Crateriforma conspicua: one gene and its partner. The protein of the gene in region 2 binds, or shares a complex with, the protein of the main gene of each other region. Links are inferred from orthologs where the notes say so. Each region holds a gene or a part of one and is shown on either strand. Other genes may lie near its edges. The genes, in order: Mal65_RS15665 and uvrB.

Evidence for each region.
Region 1: the proteins of uvrB (region 2) and Mal65_RS15665 are in contact, whole or in part, in a crystal structure (PDB 7EGT), measured with the Thermus thermophilus proteins. The link is inferred for Crateriforma conspicua from one-to-one orthologs. Residues at the interface, in WP_096411307.1 of Thermus thermophilus: Glu23, Leu25, Arg26, Asp27, Gly28, Glu29, Arg30, Phe31, Arg55, Glu326, Asp327, Phe328, Glu379, Ser382, Gln383, His398, Gly400, Arg401; in WP_096412145.1 of Thermus thermophilus: His654, Arg656, Phe657, Gln666, Asp668, Glu669, Lys680, Arg681, Leu682, Ser683, Lys685, Tyr686, Ala687.

Annotation. Positions count from the first base shown.
Region 1 is NZ_CP036319.1:4,303,990-4,313,919, reverse strand. Bases 4,488-7,574 are described here. They hold Mal65_RS15665 (ATP-dependent helicase), read left to right. Parts: upstream 4,488-4,855; coding sequence 4,856-7,294; downstream 7,295-7,574. Other genes in these bases: Mal65_RS15660 (YecH family metal-binding protein), read left to right, coding at 7,406-7,574; Mal65_RS15670 (hypothetical protein), read left to right, coding at 4,488-4,560. Outside these bases: rpiB (ribose 5-phosphate isomerase B), read right to left, coding at 1-234; Mal65_RS15685 (arsenate reductase/protein-tyrosine-phosphatase family protein), read right to left, coding at 246-1,604; Mal65_RS15680 (hypothetical protein), read left to right, coding at 1,603-1,980; Mal65_RS15675 (BON domain-containing protein), read left to right, coding at 2,264-3,418; more of Mal65_RS15670, read left to right, coding at 4,024-4,487; more of Mal65_RS15660, read left to right, coding at 7,575-7,636; Mal65_RS15655 (DUF427 domain-containing protein), read right to left, coding at 7,689-8,186; Mal65_RS15650 (SRPBCC family protein), read right to left, coding at 8,402-9,295; Mal65_RS15645 (DUF1559 family PulG-like putative transporter), read right to left, coding at 9,387-9,930. UniProt on the Escherichia coli protein: A helicase with DNA-dependent ATPase activity. Unwinds DNA duplexes with 3'-5' polarity. Translocates on single-stranded DNA with 3'-5' polarity. Initiates unwinding more efficiently from a nicked substrate than double-stranded DNA.
Region 2 is NZ_CP036319.1:5,401,706-5,411,544, forward strand. Bases 4,207-7,202 are described here. They hold uvrB (excinuclease ABC subunit UvrB), read right to left. Parts: upstream 6,770-7,202; coding sequence 4,643-6,769; downstream 4,207-4,642. Other genes in these bases: Mal65_RS19755 (hypothetical protein), read left to right, coding at 4,207-4,576; Mal65_RS19765 (ComEA family DNA-binding protein), read right to left, coding at 6,930-7,202. Also shown: Mal65_RS19740 (TrmH family RNA methyltransferase), read right to left, coding at 1-824; Mal65_RS19745 (N-acetyltransferase), read left to right, coding at 978-2,111; Mal65_RS19750 (beta-ketoacyl synthase N-terminal-like domain-containing protein), read left to right, coding at 2,264-3,559; more of Mal65_RS19755, read left to right, coding at 3,857-4,206; more of Mal65_RS19765, read right to left, coding at 7,203-7,439; nadC (carboxylating nicotinate-nucleotide diphosphorylase), read left to right, coding at 7,646-8,635; Mal65_RS19775 (undecaprenyl-phosphate glucose phosphotransferase), read left to right, coding at 8,746-9,839. UniProt on the Escherichia coli protein: The UvrABC repair system catalyzes the recognition and processing of DNA lesions. A damage recognition complex composed of 2 UvrA and 2 UvrB subunits scans DNA for abnormalities.

The DNA of each region.
Region 1 (9,930 bases), 1.1 Mb from region 2 along the record:
CTTGTTGGCAACGATGCACGTGCCGATGCCGGTGCCACAGATCAAGATGCCACGTTCCGCTTCGTGTCGACTGACTTTGCCCGCAACGATCTTGGCGTAATCGGGGTAATCGACCGGTTCATCGCTGTCGGTGCCTTCGTCGGACACGTCAAAGCCGTTTTGGGCCAACGCCTGGGCCAAGCGTGCCTTGATGTGATAGCCCCGGTGATCGCTGGCGATACAGACCTTCATCATCGGATGATTCCTTATGTCTTCGCTTCGACCGGAAAAAAGTCATCGCCCAGTGCATCCAGCCAAGCCGACAGTTCCTGTTGGATCTGGTCGGCACATTGCACATAGCATTCCACGGGCATGCCGACCGGATCGGCAATGTCACCGCCGTCCCGGCGCAGGGTGTGGACACGGTCGTGCAGATCCGGCCATGCGGCCAAAATCGCCGAACGATGGCCTCGCGTCATGGTCAAAATCAGGTCGGCCGACGCCACCAAGGCATCATCCAGCATGCGGCTGCCGTGTTCGGTCAGGTCCAGCCCGCGATCGGACATGACTTCCACCGCTTGTGGGCTGGCGGCACTGCCCATTCCCGCGGCCACGCCGGCGGACACGATTTGAACCAAGTCGTCGCTGCCGTAACGTTGCTGGACCAGATGTCGCAGCAGGACTTCGGCCATCGGGCTGCGGCACGTATTGCCGGTACAGACCAGGGCGATCACGGGTTTGACAAATTGACTCATGGCGTCGCGCTCGATGACTCCTTGGCGGATCAGTTGCCAGTGGTGATCCTTCACTTGGACCACGCTACAGCAACCACCATAACGAGTCGGACCGTCATCTAGCAGCAGTGGCACCGAATCACCACAGCGACGTGCAATCGACTTGGCATTCGTGGGAAACGCGGTTCCCGATGCGTCCACCGGATCGCTGCACGGGTCGCCGGTCTCGGTTTCCGGCAGCGTTTCGGCCGTGGCCAAAACCAGCGGCGCGGCCAAGTAACGATGGACTTGTCCCAAGACACGTTGGTCCACCACGCGAAAGGCGATCTGGTCGTCTCCGCCGCACACCGCACGCATGGTTTCGGCGGGCAAGCGTGACGCCGCCGATTGTTTCCAGTCACACTGGGTCCGCAAGATCAGCGGTCCCGGCCAACATCGCCGCGACAACCGCCGGACGATGGGCGACGATCCGTGCAGAAAGTCTTCCGCCGCCTCGCCGCTGCGGACCGACAAAATCGGCGTCGATCCCCAGTCGGATTGAATCTGCATCAACTTGGCGACCGCATCGGGCCTTAGCGAATGAGCGGCCAAGGCGTAAACGGTCTCCGTCGGGAACCCGACCACCTGACCTTCGACCAAAGCCTGGACGGTCCGATGGACCATGTCCCGGATGTCGTCGGTCGACTGTAGATCAAGCAGCATGGGCAAATGAGTGGTCGCAAACTGGCCGGCCACGATCGTCCGCACCAAAGGGGCGGCGACCGCAAACCGCGATTGTACCGCCCGATGGTCCGGATGCGTCAATCCATCGAACGGATCCGTGATCCAAAAGCCGCCCCGCGGTGGGCCGGAAGTTTCGATTTTTCCGGCGGCCGTTAGAATGGCCGCCATGACTGATCGATCGAAATCGCCCCCGTCGTCCACCGCCCGCCGATCCGGCGGGATCGATTGGATGCGTCATGCGGTGCTGTTGATCGCGGTCATTCTGTTCGTCGTCGCCGTGGTGGTCCGCCAAAGTGAAACCGCCGCCGGTGGCCAGTTTTTCGGAGCCGCGTGTTTCCGCATCGGACTGGTCTTTGCGGCCGTTTGGCTGGCCTGGGACTCGCTCCGCCGACCCGCCCGTTGGTTTCCGCCGGTGGCGTTGATGGCCGGTTTGGGGATTCTGGCCGCGATCGCCGCACAGCCACGCTTGGCTTTGGTGATGATTCCCGCCGCCGGCGCGATCGTGGCCATCGGTGCGGTCGTTCGCGGCATGCGTCAGGGGTGATGGGCCGACCGCTGTGGTGACAGGTTTCCCAGCAGGATCAGCTTCCCACGCCGTCAAACTTTGACACCCGAGCAATCCAAATCACAGGAATCACGGTCAAAATCGGAAAAAACCTACCACCAGTGCTTCGTCAGAACCGAAACAGACCATAACACCGGTCTGAACTGACCGCTGGAATGGTGCAGTCGCCAAAAATGATTGCGTGAACCCACGACCGCACGGAGCGGCTCGGCTTTCCAGCATTGACATACCGGAGCGATTCAGGACTGTAGGGAGGCATTCCATGCGACGGAAATATTTTGGATTGGCGCTGGCGACAATCGCTGCGTTCGGATCCACGGGCGTTTGGCAGTCAACCGGCCTGGCCGGTGACCGCGAAATCGCTGAACAAGTCATCCAGCGGCTGCGTGAAGGCCGCGATTCTGGCCAGCTGAAGGATTTCACGCTGGACATGAAGGTCGATAACGGCGTCGTGCTGTTCCGCGGCAACGTGTCCGGCCAAGAACAAAAACAGCTGGTTCTGCAAAGCGTCAAAGGCATCGAAGGCATTGAAAATGTCGTCGACGAAGTGACCGTGGAAGCCACCACCGTCGTTCGCCCCAAGGCCGCCGTGGCCAAGGTCGACGAAGGTTTCAGCTTCCGCGAAGCTTTGGCTCAAACGGCCGCCAAGCTGCAAAAGGACACGACCCCCGACCCGGTCGCTGTGCCTGAACCGGTTGCCGTGCCCGAGCAAGCCGCCGAAGTCATGCCCGGCACCGTGATGCCGACCGCCGCCGCCGAGCCGCTCGAACAACCGATTGCTCAGCCCGTGGTCGACCTGACCCAAGAAGTCATCGCTGCACTGGGCCAAGCCCAAAGCCGCGGTCAACTGAAGGGCTTCGGCGTCGACGTTTCGACCCAAGACGGTGTTGTCACCGTCAAAGGCAAGGCTCGCAACGCCCAGCAACGCGACACCATCTTGGATGTCGTCCGCAGCGTCGCCGGCGTCCAAGACGTCAAATCGTCGATCGAATTGCTGGAATCGCCGGTCCAACCGGTTTCGAACCTGCAAAAGATGAACCTGCGTCCGGCCAGCTCACCGATGCAAGTCCCCGTCAAGGCGGCTCCGTACCGCAGCGGCGGCGCGATGCAACAAACCCAGGCGGCTCCGGCCAGCACCGTGATGGGCGCTCCCGTCATGGGCCAACCGGTGCCGATGAACGGCTACCAAGGTGCCGCGGCTCCTCGCTATGACCAGCCCTACCTGCCCAACTACGCTTGGCCAGGTTACGCCGCTTACCCGAACTACGCCGCGGTGACCTATCCGCAGCAGTACAGCCCTTCGGCGTTCCCGTACATCGGCCCCTTCTACCCCTATCCGCAAGTTCCGCTGGGATGGCGTAAGGTCAGCCTGGAATGGGATGACGGCTGGTGGTACCTGGACTTCACCGATCGCTAAGCCCTGAGACCAAAACGCAGGACCGATCGGCTGAACCGGCTCTGACCGCACCGGCGGTTCCGCCATGTTCTGAATCGACACGCCCGTTCGTTTGTGAATCACAGACGGACGGGCGTTTTTTCGTGCCGGCGTCGCGGGCGGCGTGTAAACGGGTCACAGGTGACAGGGCAAAGGCAATAGATCACAGGGGACTGGGCAGGAAATGGGGCACGGGGAATCAGGCGACGGTTACCCAAGAAGACTCGAGTGGGGCTCCCCTTTGCCGCGCCGATCATCTCGTCCGTCGTTGCTCGGGGACCCAGTCGCCCGGTCCCGATGCCTTGGATCCAGTCAGCGGCACCTGTCCTTGCGATCCTTTTGCTTCGGATTTTCCGAATTACCCGCAAGATCGTTCTAAGTTCACACGATAAGTACACTACGCAAACCGCCGATCAGATCGTGCGTTTAGGTCTTTTCGATCCCAACGCAGCGGCGGCGATACGGTCAAGAAATTACGGAAGGTTGCTCGGATGACCAGCATGAATCAGACCACGAGAAGCGTCGAAGGAGCGGCGATGTCGAATGACACACTTCGCCTGCGTGTACGCCACTGGACGCTCACCGCCATGGCGGTCGTGATCGTTTCGTCCACCGGCTGTTACGGTGTTTCGCACAATTACAATCTCGGCTTTGTCGGCTGGCCACTGCCCGTCAGCCCGTACTTCCAACACAAACAGGAAGACAAGTTCGAGCAACACGAACGATACGGCCGGGTGCCGATCCTGGGACCGACCACCTCCGGTGGACCCCCGGTCGCGTTGGATCCGCCCAGCGATGATGAAATCATCCACGCCCTGGAAAAGGCTCGCCCGATCGAAGGCGGCATCCCGTTCGTTTGGGAAAAGCAACGCAACGACGTTCGCATCATCAAGGAAAAGATCGCCGACTACGTCGATCCGCCGCGTTTCTATCCTTTGATCGGACCGGCCCAACTGCACCACGCCCACTACAAGTGCACGGTCTACTTCGACGAAAAGACCACCGTCGGCTACCCGGTCCCGCACACGCTGCATGACCGCGAAGCAATCGAAGTGGTCTACATCGACCATAACCACTTCCACATGGTCGGCGACGTCGAACCTTACACGACACCCAACCTGTAAGGCCTCGCACACAGCGATCTGACCACTTTCTGACCGAAAGTTTGCGAACAGCCCGAACCGGCAACGGTTCGGGCTTTTTTTGATTGGCCACCATCCCATCGACAAGCCGGCCCGTTTTTGGTCGTCAACGCAGATCGATTCAACGCAAATTTTGCGGTCGGCGTCCTGTTCACCCCGCTCAAGCGGTGGGACAGGATCTGGGGCAAACGTTAAACTTGTTCAGGTACCGGCGGGCCGCCGTGATCTGGATTCCTGTCACGGGATCCGGGCGGACCGGCACGCCGATTCTGATTCGATGACTTCAACGTTTGGCAACGCCTCGGCCATGGATGCGATTCTCCGAGACCTGACCCCGCCCCAACGCGAAGCGGTCCAGCACATCGACGGTCCCTTGCTGATTCTGGCCGGACCGGGCAGTGGTAAGACCCGTGTGGTCACCCACCGCATCGCCAACCTGCTGCACCACGGAATCGACGCCCACCAAATCTTGGCGCTGACGTTCACCAATAAGGCGGCCGACGAAATGCGGACTCGGGTGCAAGGTCTTGCGCCCGGACGGCCGGTTTGGATGGGGACGTTTCACCGATTTTGTGCTCAACAGCTGCGTCGCTATGCATCGATGGTGGGGCTGTCGGAAAACTATTCGATCTATGACACGTCGGATTCAAAACAGGCGATGAAGCGGGCCATCGAAGCCGCCGGCGTCAGCACGACCCACACGTCGCCCGAACAGATCGCCGCGTCGATCAGCCATGCCAAGAACCGGTTGATCCCGCCGGAAATGATGACCGACGCGTCATCGATGACCGCCCGCGATGCAATCGCCGCACGCGTCTATCCGGTCTATCAGCAACAACTGTTGACGTCAAACGCGGTCGACTTTGATGACCTGCTGTTCCATTTTGCAAGATTGCTGCGTGAAAACCCCGACGTCCGCAGCAGCCTGGACCAGCACTATCGCTACATCATGGTCGACGAATACCAAGACACCAACTTGGCCCAATACGCCATCGTCCGCGCTTTGTCGATCCAACAGCCGAACTTGGCCGTCACCGGCGATCCCGACCAGTCGATCTACGGTTGGCGCGGCGCGGATTTGAATAACATCCTGGACTTCGAAAAAGACTATCCCAACGTCACCACCGTTCGGCTGGAACAGAACTATCGCAGCACCCCGAACATCTTGCGTGTCGCCGACCAACTGATCCGCTTCAACCGTCGACGCAAGCACAAGGAATTGTTCACCGATCACCCCGAAGGCGATCCGGTCGTTCTGCGGATTTACGAAGACGGTTACGAAGAAGCCGACGACATCGCGGACCAAATACTGGATGCGATTCACAACGAAGGCTTGCGGCCGCGCGATTTCGCTGTGTTCTGCCGAATGAACGCGCTGACCCGATCGCTGGAACATGCGATGCGAAAGCGGGGCTTGCCCTACCAGATCGTCAACGGGTTGGAGTTTTATCAGCGCAAAGAAATCAAGGATCTGTTGGCGTATCTGCATCTGATCAACAACCCCAATCACGACGTCGCCTTGCTGCGGGTGATCAACACACCAACGCGTGGAATCGGCGCGAAAACGATCGCACGAATCCAACAGCATGCCGATCGGCTGGGCATTCCAATGTTGGAAGCCGCCCGACGTGCCGACGAGATCGAATCGCTGCCAAAGCGTTCCGCTTCAATGGTGCTGAACTTCGTGCGTCTGTACGACCGTCTGCGAGTCAAAGCGACCGCGACGCTGGAAGACCTGCTGCGATATTTGGTCGAAGAGACTCAGTTCAACGATTACCTGGAACGGACCAGCGTCGAAAGCACAACCAACAATCCGGTTGCCAACGTCGACGAATTGATCAACGCGGCGGTGGAGTTTGATCTTCAGCATCCCGACGAAGGTTCATTGGAATTATTCCTGGAACAGGTGGCCCTCGTTTCGGACGTCGACGCGTTCAAAGAATCCGATGATCGGGTGACGTTGATGACGCTGCACGCGGCCAAGGGATTGGAGTTTCCTCGCGTCTTCATCATCGCGGTCGAAGACGAACTGTTGCCCCACCGCCGGTCTCGCGAAACCGAAGCCCAGTACGAGGAAGAACGACGGTTGTTGTTCGTCGGAATCACGCGCGCCAAACAGTGGCTGCAACTCAGCCACTGTAAACGGCGTAGCATCCGGGGAGACATGCGACCGGTGGTGGCTAGTGCCTTCTTGACCGAACTGCCACGCGAAGACATGCGTCTGGTCGAATCGTCCGTCGATCGTGACTTCTTCGAAAACGAATACAGCGACGGCGGCTATCCCGACAGCTGGGATCTGCCCGCGATCCAAGTCGGCGATGATGCAACGGCATCCGATGACCAGACGTCTCAGGTGCAACCACCCGTCATCACCGATGAAGATGTTTGCCAGTTGCCCGATCACGAGGGTGATGACGATGTCGTGCGCGAAGCCGTCGCCACTGAATCGTCGTATCGGCGAACCGCCAAGCGCGGAAAAGCCAAAGTCTCCATTGCAGGTGGGCTGAAAACAGCAGCCGACCTGATGGCCGCCGGCGCGACTCCGCCCGGAGCCTACCGCGAAGGCGCCGTGGTCTCGCATCCAAGTTACGGCCAAGGAACGATTGTCGCGGTCAGTGGCCGAGGACCAAAACGTAGTGTGAAGGTAAAATTCGCGGACGAAGAAGCCAGTTTTCTGATCGCCTATGCGGCGGCCGATCTCAGTCTGGTTCAATAGGCAACCCATTCAGCACAAGGCATCCATCCGATGGACACATCCAACCCGAACGGCCGATCGGACGACGGCAAACTGCCCACCGTGGATCCTGTTTCCAGTGACCAGCCCGAGATCCATGGTCACGAAGTCATGCGAATGATGGTCGAAAGCGGACAAGCCTACGACGCCGATTCGCTGCAGACCGCGGTCATTGAACGATTCGGCGTCACGGCTCGCTTTTGTACCTGCAGCGCCAGCGGCATGACGGCCGCCGAACTGGTCGTCTTCCTGGACCAACGCGGCAAGCTGACCCCGACCGACGGCGGCTTCACCACCACGCCTGACAAAATCTGCGACCACTAAACCCTCGCCGCCTCCACCCGTAGCTGGATGCGCCGGCATTCAGGCCTCCACCTCACCAACCCATCGAACCCGGCCCACCCTTAAACGGACCCGCCAAATTCGGTGTCACCCATCCGCCATAGAAACCGCCCGGCTGAGGCGTCGCCTGCCAATCGCCGACGTAACACGCATCGACCTTGTTCGCATAGAAGGCCAGGAACCTAGCGATGGGTGCGAAACGCTTCGTCGGATCCGCATAGAACCAAGCGACCATTGGCACGCTTATTCCGCCCGGCATTTCAAGATCCAGATAGCTTGCCGGGCCTTTCCATTCGCAAAACGAACCACCGCCGGCGGGATGCATCCAGTCCAGTCGGCAATCGCCCGGCGGGAAATAGTAGGTCGGCGGATGGCTGGTTTCCAGAACGCGGAAACCTTGCGTTGTTTCGGCGATGGTTTGGCCGGCATGAACAATCCTCAACCGATGCCCGGCGGGCTGCAGTGCCGGTGGTCGCGGATAGTCCCAAACGGATTCTTGTCCCGGGCCGACCGGGTCGGGTGTAGGTCGCATGTGATGATGTTAGCCGGATGTCCAGCCACCCCGCTCTCAACCGTAGCTGGATGCGCCAGCATTCAGACGCCCTACCCTCACCGCCGCCGCCCGTAGCTGGATGCCCCAGCATTCAGGCCCCTGCCCTCACCACCACCACCGGTAGCTGGATGCGCCAGCATTCAGGACCTGACCACCGCCACTGCTTGGCCTGCCTTTTACAGATGGCCTGACTATTAAACGCTCCTCCGCAATAAGCGTTTCCAACGGTGCTGGCGATAGCGATAGAACACCATCGCAAACAGTCCTATCGCTGGAGTGATGATGCCGGCGTGCAAAAAGATGCGATCGATGTATCGGCATCGCTGATCCGATAGCGATTCGATCCGCATGGTGTGTTGCCAGGTCGTAACAAGGCCTCCCGACTCGTCGGTTTGGATCACCTGCTGGGATGCGTCCACCTGCACGACGCGTACTTCATGCCGCGAAGCGGGACCGATACCGAAGGGACGCACGCGAGTCGTCAAGGTTGTGTCCGGTGAAAACAGGGTCTCCGGCCAACTGCCTGTATTCTCGTACGCCATCATGCCTCGCGTGATCTCAAGGAACGTATCCTTCCGCAACAGTAGATCCCAGACGCGATTCGCTGGTGCCGGAAGCTTGACGGCCGCCTGAATATGAACTCCGTCGGCCACGCTGCCCATCGCCGCGCCGGCGATCAGATATTGCATCGCGTTTTGCACAGTCCAAAGGACCGCGATCTCGGTCGTCATAGCCATGGCGGCGTAGACCAGCAGAAAAACCGGCAGGCTGCCCACCACGAAAACGCCGATCCCGTACAACGCACCTCCGCGAACCCCCGCCGGAAACGCCGTTCTGTCGCGCAGCCCCAAAAAGAACGCGGAAAAAACCACTGCAAAGATCAGCGGGTGAATCGCCATGTAGGCCGATGTCCAGCCTGACCATGGTCGAAAAAGGTGAGTGTTCTCAAACGCTTCCGGCACATGCGGCGCAAAGACGGGGATCAAAAAGTGAAACGCGGCTCCGACGAAAAACAGACTGACACTGGCGACCAGCCAGCAATAGAACCACCGTCGGCAAAACCGCCCCATCGACGTTTCGGACATCACCGCGTCGCTCCTCTCAAATGGAAAAACTGCCCCCGTCCCCTTTGCGGTTTCAAATTGGGGGGGCTGCGAGGAGGCGTGCCATCTACAAGCTTCATTCCCCCACGCTACCGAATTGCAACCAAACGGTCGCATCGATCTTCGACGTGACGAATTGGACCGAGCCATCGGCCAACAGTTGATTGACACCGCCACTGTGGGCGCTCGTGGCCGGGAGGATCGCATAGTTGGCGTAAATCGGGTTGACGCCCTCGTTGAAGGTCGCGGCGTAGGGGGTCATCGGCGGCAAGATATGGTTGAATCCCACCGCCTGAAGGAGTCGCGACGGCCAATCGACTCCTCCATAATCGAAGGCAAGATGCCCGGACTCCCACAAACGCTCCATCAAAACAGCTTCAGAGGTGTAGCCACTGGCGCCAGGCTTCCGAATGCGATTCAGGAATGGGGCTCCCAGAATGGACCTCCGCACCTGTCGGCTCCCCGCTCCGGAAAGGCGTTCAGCGACAAGCGTTGTGTTCGAGAGACCGTCGCGAACATCGCGAGGCCTCCGGGCCTTGTCCCATGACAGCGCGATTCCGTCGCCTGCATCCTTGATGAACTCCTTGAGGGTAGGCTGGGCAGTGATCGATGTTCCGAAA
Region 2 (9,839 bases):
GACATGGGGATCCGAATCCCGCGCACCGGATGCCCGCCGCATGACCGCCAGTGGTTCCCCAGGCCCTTCGCCTCGCTGCCCAAAACGACCGCGACGGGCCCCGTCAGGTCGCATTCCCACAGCAATTCGGCGGCTTCGACCCGGGCCGCGTAAGCGAGGATGTTCCGCGAATTTAAAAATTCCGCGACTTGGTCACGGTCGGCCACCGCGGCCGGCACGGTGAACAGCGTCCCCAAGCTGGACCGGATCGCGTTGGCGTTGAAGGGATCGACGGATTCGCCGGTGATCAGGATCGCATCGACGCCGGCCGCGTCGGCGGATCGAAAAACGGCCCCCAGGTTCCCCGGCTTTTCGATCGAATCCAGCACCAACAACAACGGGCTGGCCGGCAGATCCAGACGCGACAGTGACCAATCCGGTTGCAGAAACTCGGCGACCGCCCCACGAGCATTCTGCCCATAACTGATCCGGCTCATGACCGCCGGACTGACCGGCTGGATGATCGGCGTGGCCTTCAAGACCGTTCGAGCGTCCAGGTCAAATTCATCGCCGGGCAGCCAATCGGACCATGCCGCTTCGCCCGTCGCGGAGACCATATCCGAGGCGGCGGCATCCGCCTGTTTTCCCGAATCCGATCCAGGATTCGCCGAAACATAGACCGCTTCGGGGCACAGTCCAGACTGCACCGCGGCCGCCGTTTCACGCCAACCGTCGATCAAAAATCGTCCGAATTGGCGGCGACGGCGGTTGTCACGAAGCCGCACCAAACGCCGAATGGTGGGATTGGCGGGGCTGCGCAGGATTGGTCGCGTCGATGAAGTCACCGCTGAAACGTCCGGGGGTGGGTCTGTTATGTTTTGGCCGAAAGTTTAGACCAATCCGATGCCGGGCCAACCGTCACCATGCCACCGCGCGGCGTTTCCCGCCATGATTTCGCCCACGTATCGCATTCGCATCCACGTCGACCGAATCTATCCATGACCCAACCGATCCGCTGCGACGCTGTCACATCCCGCCGTGACCGAAAAGAGTTTTTGGCACTGGAAAAGCGGCTGTACCAAAACGACCCGAACTGGGTTCCGCCGCTGTGGTCGGTGCGAAAAGAACTGGTGAACTTCAAGCCGCACCCGTTCTATCTGGACGCCGATTCCCAAGCGTTCCTGGCCCGCCGCGGTGATCGCGTGGTCGGACGTGTGGTCGCCATCGCCAACCATGCCCACAACCGCTACCACGACGACAAACTGGGATTTTTCGGTTTCTATGAATGCGAAAACGATCAAGAAGCCAGCGACGCGTTGTTGGCCGCGGCCTGCCAATGGTTGAAAGAAAAAGGATTGACCGACATCCGCGGCCCGGTGCACCCGAGCCTGAATTATGAATGCGGTCTGCTGGTCGACGGATTCGATACGCCGCCGACATTCTTGATCCCCTACAACCAGACGTTCTATAGCGATTTGATCGAAGCGTTCGGCTTCGTCAAATGCCAAGACATGTTCTGTTACGACGCCCACATGGATGAATTGAATGACTTGGACCCCAAGTTGGCGTTCGTCATTCAAGAAGCCACCAATCGATTCGACGTGGCCTGTCGTCCCCTGGATCGGAAACGTTTCGCCAAAGACGTCCGATCCTTTTTGGAAATCTATAATCTGTCGCTGCAGCGGACCTGGGGCTACGTGCCGATGAGCGAAGCGGAGATCAATCACCAGGCCGCCGGCTTGAAACACCTGATCGTGCCCGAATTGACCAGCATCGCGGAAATCGATGGGGAACCCGTCGGTGCCGGCTTCGGCCTACTGGACTACAACCCGATCATCCGGCGGATCGGCGGCAAGCTGTTCCCGCTGGGCTGGCTCAGCCTGCTGACCCAGCGAAAAAATATCAAACGATTGCGGGTGATCAGCACGAACGTCCTGCCGACCTATCAAAAATGGGGCCTGGGCCTGGTGACGCTGGCCCGAATTTTGCCGGACGCACTGGAATACGGCATCGAGATTGGTGAATTCAGTTGGGTGCTGGAATCCAATTCGCTGTCGCGAAACACGATCGAACGGGGTGGAGCCCGTCGCCGCAAAACCCTGCGTCTGTACGACCGCAGTGTCGATGTTTAAACGGCGGCTTGCCTAGGCATCGGCCCCATCTGCAACCATAATCGGGCTCAACGGCTGGTCTTTCGCATCCGCGCCGTTGCCCGCCGGTGCCGTCGCCGGAACCCTTGCTCGTCGCCCGTCCGCCGCAAACACGCCGCCGTCCGATTTCGTTTATGCCACAGTCTGACGTATTCATTACCGGCATCGGAATCATTTCGCCGGTCGGACTGGGACGGTCGGACTATTGGACCGGATTGACCACCGGACGTTCCGGAATCCGGTCTCTGATCGAACGCGAAGATGACGGTGCCAAGCCCACACCCGACCAGGCCCAACAACCGTTCTGGATCGGAGCCCCGGTGACCGGCTTTGACGCCAAACAATACGTGCGTCCGCGAAAAGCTTTGAAGGTCATGTGCCGCGAAATCCAAACGGCTTTCGCGGCATCCCAACTGGCGATGGATGATTCAGGTTGGTCCGATCGGTTGCCCGCCGACGATGACGGTGACGTCGCGTCGGACCGTGTGGCGACCGTGTTCGGCAGCGAAATGCTGTACGGTTCGCCCAACGAAATGATCAAGGCCGTCGAAGACTGCCGCGACGAAGACGGTCAGATCCGCGAAGCCGATTTCGGCCGCTCGGCAATGAAAGGGATCATGCCGCTGTGGATGCTGAAGTACCTGCCGAACATGCCGGCATGCCAAATCGGAATCGCGATCAACGCCCAAGGCCCCAACAATACCTTGGTCTTGGGCGATGTCTCGGGACCGGCGGCGGTGATCGAATCGATGTCCTGTTTGAATCGTGGCATCGCGGATTTGGTCATCTGTGGCGCTGCCGGGACGCGAATCAATTCCACACGTTTGCTGTACCGTCACGATCTGCCCGCCTTTGCACCCGAATCCGCGGTGACGTTTCCTTGTGACCCGCTGCAGTGCAATGCCGGGGTCATCGGCGGCGAAGGCAGTGTCGCCTTCACCCTGGAAACCGCCGACAGCATGGCCAAACGCGACGCCGAACCGATCGTCCGTATTACGGGAATCGCGTCGCGGTTCAGCCCAGCGGATTCAATGAAGCAGCGTGACCGCACCAGCAAGCGTTGCGCATCAGCCGGACGTGGTTCGTCCACGGCGATTCGCAACGCCATCGACGCGGCCCTGTCCCAGGCGGGTCGCACCGAATCGGACATCGGCGGCGTGGTCAGCCATGCGATGGGTGATCCATCGATGGACGCCGCGGAAAACGATGCACTGAAAGGCCACCTGGCGGATTGCCCCAGAATCGAACCAATGCGATTGATCGGACACACCGGCGCGGCCAGTGGATCGTTTGCCATTGCGACAGGTGCCTGCTGGTTGGCCGATGCGGGCCGCGGCGATGGCTTTCCCGGTTCACCTGATGGCGACGTATTGTGTTTGGCCCACACGTCGGAAGGTTCCGCGGTCGCCAGCATCCTCAGTCGTCCCTGACTCCTGGGATCTCGCCGCCCCCAGATCTTGCGCACCCGGGATCGAATCTCCTTGCTGCCGATTTCTTAGCGGCTTCGATTATTGCCAGCGGGTCGTCCAGTCGGTGCGGCTGAGCCTCCTTTCGCGATTGTTAAAGTCGACGCGACCAATACCGTTTTCGTGGCCAATGCACGTGGCGCTCAATTCGTCTGCCCAGAACGGAGGGTGCGGAATTTTTTGTCGCTGTGGTCAGCGTGATGCCGATGGCGAACTTACCTCCCGTCGTATCCGTTGTCTGTCCATGGAGAACCCAGGGCCGTGAAACTGAAAACATTCAAACTGTTGGCCGGCTTGGCGATCGCGATCGCCTGCTGTAGCGCCGACGTACGCCAAGCCGCCGCCGTCGATGGCAGCGAAATCAGTGGCTCCGTCGGCAGCTGGGCCCCCTTCCTACCGACCTATGAAGTCGGCGCGGCCAGTGATGACCAAGACGACTACGGGTTCTTGGCACGCCTGCGTGGTCATCACCGCTTCGACGGCTATCGCACCAGCATCGAAGGTTCGATCTTCTATGGCGATGCGGGCGACACCAGCCTGTTCGGCTACGAAGGTTTACTGCGTGACACCTGGGAATTCAGCTTTGCCGACCTGTCGGCCGGCGGTGGATTCAGCCAAATGACCTTCGACCAAGACTTCGCCGGCACCAACCTGGAAAACGATTACACCGGCGGTAAAGTCGTCGCGGGATTCGAATCCATGTTCGGACATCGCCCGTTTTGGATCGACTTTGGGCTGGGGCTGTATGACCTGAACGGCACCTTCACTCCCGCAGCCGGGCCGGTCGAAACGATCGATGAATTCACGACCACCTATTCGGTCGCCCTGCGTACCGAAGCTTGCTTCTTCGGCGTTGCAGCACGCCCGATGATGAAGTTTGAATTCCTGTCGGACATGGCCAGCTATCAAAACGGCCAACTGGGCACCGACGACGGATTCATCCTGTCGTCGGCGATCGAATTCCGCTTGGTCGGTCGCTAGTCAAAGGGGATGCGAAACCAATCGATGCGTCACACCGATGCATCGATTGGAACGATTCGCGAACCATCACCCACGCTTGGGCCGCGGCACCTTTGTCCGGCCCGATCCCTGGCGTTGACCTTTGCGACGTTTCCGCTGACGTCCGACATTGCCCGAACCGGACGAATCCTGTTCGATCTCCGACAGCGGTTTTCCGATGTTGTCTTTCAGCTGCATCACCCGATCCCTCAGCGCCGCAGCACGCTCGAATTCCAAATCCTCCGCTGCCGCCAACATCTCTTGCTCCAGCGCGTCGACATACTCGATCGTGATGTAAACGGCTTCTTCTTCCTCTTTGGCCGCCGCCGTGGTTCTGCGATGCTTGGCCGCTTCGGATTCGATTCCCGGCCGGATCGTTTTCAAAACGGTCTTGGGGACAATCCCATGCTCGCGGTTGTATTCGATCTGTAACTTGCGGCGTCGTTCCGTTTCGTCGATTGCAAGCTGCATGGCTTCGGTGACCTTGTCGGCATACAGAAGGACTTTTGAATTGGCATTCCGAGCGGCACGACCGATCGTTTGAACCAGCGACGTCTCGCTGCGCAGGAACCCCTCTTTATCGGCATCCAAAATCGCGACCAAGGAAACCTCGGGCAAATCCAGGCCTTCTCGCAATAAGTTCACGCCGACCAGACAATCGAACACGCCGCTGCGAAGCTCCTGCAACAGGTCCACGCGTTCGAACGCATTCAATTCACTGTGCAGCCATCGACACCGCACGTTCTGTTCTTGCAAGAACGTTGAAAGGTCTTCGGCCAAGCGTTTGGTCAACGCCGTCACCAACACACGTTCGTTCTTGGCCGCTCGGTCGCGAATTTCTTCCAACAGGTGAGCGACCTGGCCGCGAGCGGATACCACTTCGACCACCGGATCCAAAAGCCCGGTCGGCCGAATGATCTGCTCCACCACCTCGCCGCGTGTTCGCCCCAGTTCATATTCGGCCGGCGTCGCGCTGACGAAACAAATCTGGTGATTCCGCTGTTCCCATTCCTCGAACTTCAGCGGCCGGTTGTCCAGCGCACTGGGCAATCGAAACCCATGATCCACCAGCGTCAACTTGCGACTGCGATCGCCCGCGTACATCGCACGAACCTGGGGAACGGTCACGTGCGATTCGTCGATGAAAGTGATGAAGTCCTTGGGAAAAAAATCGTACAACGTATCGGGGGTCGCCCCCGGTGGTTTGCCCGACAACGGTCGGCTGTAGTTTTCGATCCCCGGACAATGCCCGACTTCGGCCAACATTTCCAAATCGAACTTGGTCCGGGCTGACAACCGCTGGGCTTCCAACAGTTTTCCCTGCTTTTGAAACGTCTCCAACTGCTGCGTTAATTCCTCGCGGATCACGCGCAACGCACGTTGAATGCGATCCTCCGGCATCACAAAGTGCTTGGCCGGATAGATGTAAAGCTGATCAACGACCTTGATGACTTCCCCGCTGACCGGCTTGATGATGCTGATCTTTTCGATTTCATCGCCCCACATTTCAATGCGATAGGCGAATTCTTCATAGCTGGGCCACAGCTCGATCGAATCCCCCCGCACTCGAAACTTGCCACGTTCAAAGGCGACGTCGTTGCGGTCGTACTGGATGTCGACCAGCTTCAACAGCAAATGATCGCGTCGCGTGTTTTCACCGACACGCAATCCCACGATCAGTTGTTTGTAATCTTCCGGTGAACCCAGGCCGTAGATGCTGCTGACCGAAGCGACGATGACAACGTCCCGGCGGCTGACCAGCGAACTGGTCGTCGCCAGCCGCAAACGATCGATCTCCTCATTGATCGACGCATCCTTTTCGATGTAGACGTCACGTTGGGGGATGTAGGCTTCGGGTTGGTAGTAATCGTAATAGCTGACAAAGTAGTGGACCGCGTTCTCGGGAAAAAATTCCTTGAACTCGGCATACAACTGGGCCGCCAGCGTTTTGTTGTGACTCAGGACGATCGCGGGCCGGCCGACGTTGGCAATCACGTTGGCCATGGTGTAAGTCTTCCCGGTGCCCGTCGCTCCCAACAGAACCTGCGAGTCTCGACCGCTTTCGAATCCTCGCGTCAGCTTCTCGATCGCTTGCGGTTGATCACCGGCCGGCGGAAAAGGACACGCCAAATGGAAATCGGCGCGCGGCAATTCGGGGGTAGAATCGGTCGTCATCAGACACTTTGGATTGACGGCAATGGATCGAACCAAGTCACGGGGGCCTGGGAGGGGCCAAAAATCGCAAACAAGCGTTTCGGACGCACGCCGACAACTTTCCCCGCGCGATGCCCCAGCGTACCCGCTGGCCCCACGATTGTTCCATCGGCGACGACGATTAAGGATGCGCGGCGACGAAACCGTCTGGCACAGGCGAATCAGACGCCGTCTGGGCGACGGCATAGGGGCGAATCCGCTCGATCGTCTTGGGACCAATCCCGGACACCCGCGACAGGTCGTTCAAATCAGAAAATGGCCCACGAGCCTGACGATCCGACAGAATGCGACCGGCCAGAACGGGGCCGACCCCCGGCAACAAATTCAGCTCTCGCAGCGGCGCCTCGTTCAAATCGATGACCAGCCCCGTTCGCCGGGTATTCTCGTCCGGCCAAGCAGGCGCTGTCGACGCTCGGGACGTGTCACCAACCGGGGCAGGGGACTGCGGTCGGAAGCACCAGGCCGCGGTCAACGTCGCCGCCAGCAAAACCAGCATCACGGTCAATTGGCGGCGGACCGGATCGGTGGCCAGCGGAGGCGTTACCTTCCCATCGATGACGCCTTCATTCGCGGACGGATCTTCCGCCACTTCGCGAACACGGTTCGATTCGTCAAGATGATTCTGCCGCACGACGCCCACTCCGTTGCCAACTGCCGAAGTGCCGTCCGCAAAGCAAGCCCCCTGACGCCACTCGGTCACCGCATTGTATCGCCTGAGCGACGAACTCTCGATTCACCATCCCGCGACACGGCAACAATTTCACGCGAAATTTTTGGGGCATTTGCTAGCTTTCAAACTGCCGACCCCTCCGATCCCCATTCGATCAGGCCAACGTGATGTCCGACGACGCCCCCAGCAATTCAACCGACGCCGATGAAGGCCAAAACCCACCGGTTGCACCGGAGTACGCGGAGGTCGCGGCAGACGAGACGATGGAAAACGCTCTTCGCCAATTGGTCCGACTGGCAATCGCCGAAGATCTGGGCCGATCGGTCGACTGGACCACGGTCTGTCTGATCGGCGAAGAAACTCGCGGCCAATGCTCCATCGTCCCGCGTGCCCCCGGGGTTGCCGCCGGAATGGTGTTGGTCCCCTGGATCTTGGATGAATTTGATGCCGACATTGATCACAAATGTCACATCGAAGACGGACAACCGCTGGTCCCAGGACAAGAGATCGTGACGTTGTCAGGCAACGCACGTGATTTGTTGACCAGCGAACGCGTCGTCCTGAACATCCTGTGCAAGCTGTGCGGGATCGCAACCAAGACCCGCGAATTTGTCCAAGCCATCGAAGGCCACCACGCAAAGGTCTATGACACACGCAAGACCACACCGGGATGGCGTCGCCTGGAAAAGTACGCCGTTCGAATGGGCGGCGGCCAAAACCATCGCACCGGACTGTTCGACGGATTTTTGATCAAAGACAACCACCTTGCTTTGGGTGGCGGTCCGGGTGCGACATTGGATCCCGCTGACGCGGTGCGCAAAGCGCTGCAGTGGCGCTCCGGACGCATCAACCAGTTGCCGGCCCCCGACATCGTCGAAATCGAAGTCGATCGATTGGATCAGTTGCAGTCTGTATTGCCGGCCGGCCCCGATATCGTCCTGGTCGACAACTTCACCCTGGACCAATTGCGTCAGGCCGTCGCGATGCGAGACCAGCTGAATCCGTCCGTTCAGCTGGAAGCATCGGGGAACGTCAGGATCGACACGATCGGCGAAATCGCTGCGACCGGCGTGGACCGAATCAGCAGCGGTGCATTAACCCACCGGGCCATGTGGTTGGACCTGGGATTGGATTGGTTGCCGCCACAGGCAAGCTAGGGTTGCTCGTCGCCGGGGGGGAAACATCTGTTCCGATGCATCTGTTACAGACGCATCCGAATCTCCGGTGCATTGACTCGACCCAAGCCAATATTCTCCGGTTCCATTCGATGAGTTCGATTCGGGCACACCGTCACTGGTGGGATTTTCTACAACCGACTTTCGATGCGATCGCCATCGTTTTGTCTGCCGCACTGGTCAAGTGGGCCGTCAAAGGCGTCATTGATGACAAAGTCGTCATTGCGGGGATGATCGCGACCGTCGTGTTTTTGCTGCTGTCGCAGCTGACGGGGCTGCAGCGCAAGTTCGGATCTGGGTCCGCCGACAACGAAATGTCGGGCTTGGCGGTGACATGGACGCTGACCGTCTTGGTCATGTCGATGATCGCCTTTGCGACACGTTACGGCCAAGAATTCGCTCGCTCGGTGATCCTGGCATGGATCGTCGTCGCGCCGTCAATGATCGGGTTCTTTCGAATGTCGATCCGGTTGGTGCAAAACGCGATGAACCGCCGCGGAATCGGCGTGCGGCGTGTGGCGATTGCCGGCTTCAATCAGTTGGGGCTGCGCACGGCACACAATATTGAACAAGATCCGTCGATCGGTTTTCGCATGGTCGGCTTCTATGACGACCGAAAACAAGTGCGCCCGGACGATTCCGACAAAGACGACATCGAAAAAGACGCCAAGCCGATGGACGCATCTGGTCCCGAATCGGAGCAACCACTGTCGGCCGACCACCCGCTTCACGGCGGCTTGGATGCATTGGTCACCGCAGCGAAGGCCGGCGAAATCGATACCGTCCTGATCACGTTGCCGATGCGGGCCGAAGCCCGAATCCGCGGTCTTCTGGATCAGTTAAGCGATACCACGGCATCGGTCTACATCGTGCCCGATTTCTTTGTGTTTGAACTCTTGCATTCCCGCTGGACCAACATGGGCGGTTTGCCGGCGGTCAGCGTTTTCGAAAACCCGTTGTTCGGTGTCGACGGCATCGCGAAACGACTGTTCGACGTCACCGTCGCCTGTGCCGCGCTGCTATGTGCCGCGGTGCCCATGACGTTGATTGCGATCGCGGTGAAAGTGACATCGCGAGGCCCGGTCTTCTTTCGCCAAAAACGATACGGCTTGGACGGCAAGGAAATCTTGGTCTGGAAATTCCGCAGCATGCGGACCTGCGACAACGGCCCGGTGGTCAAGCAAGC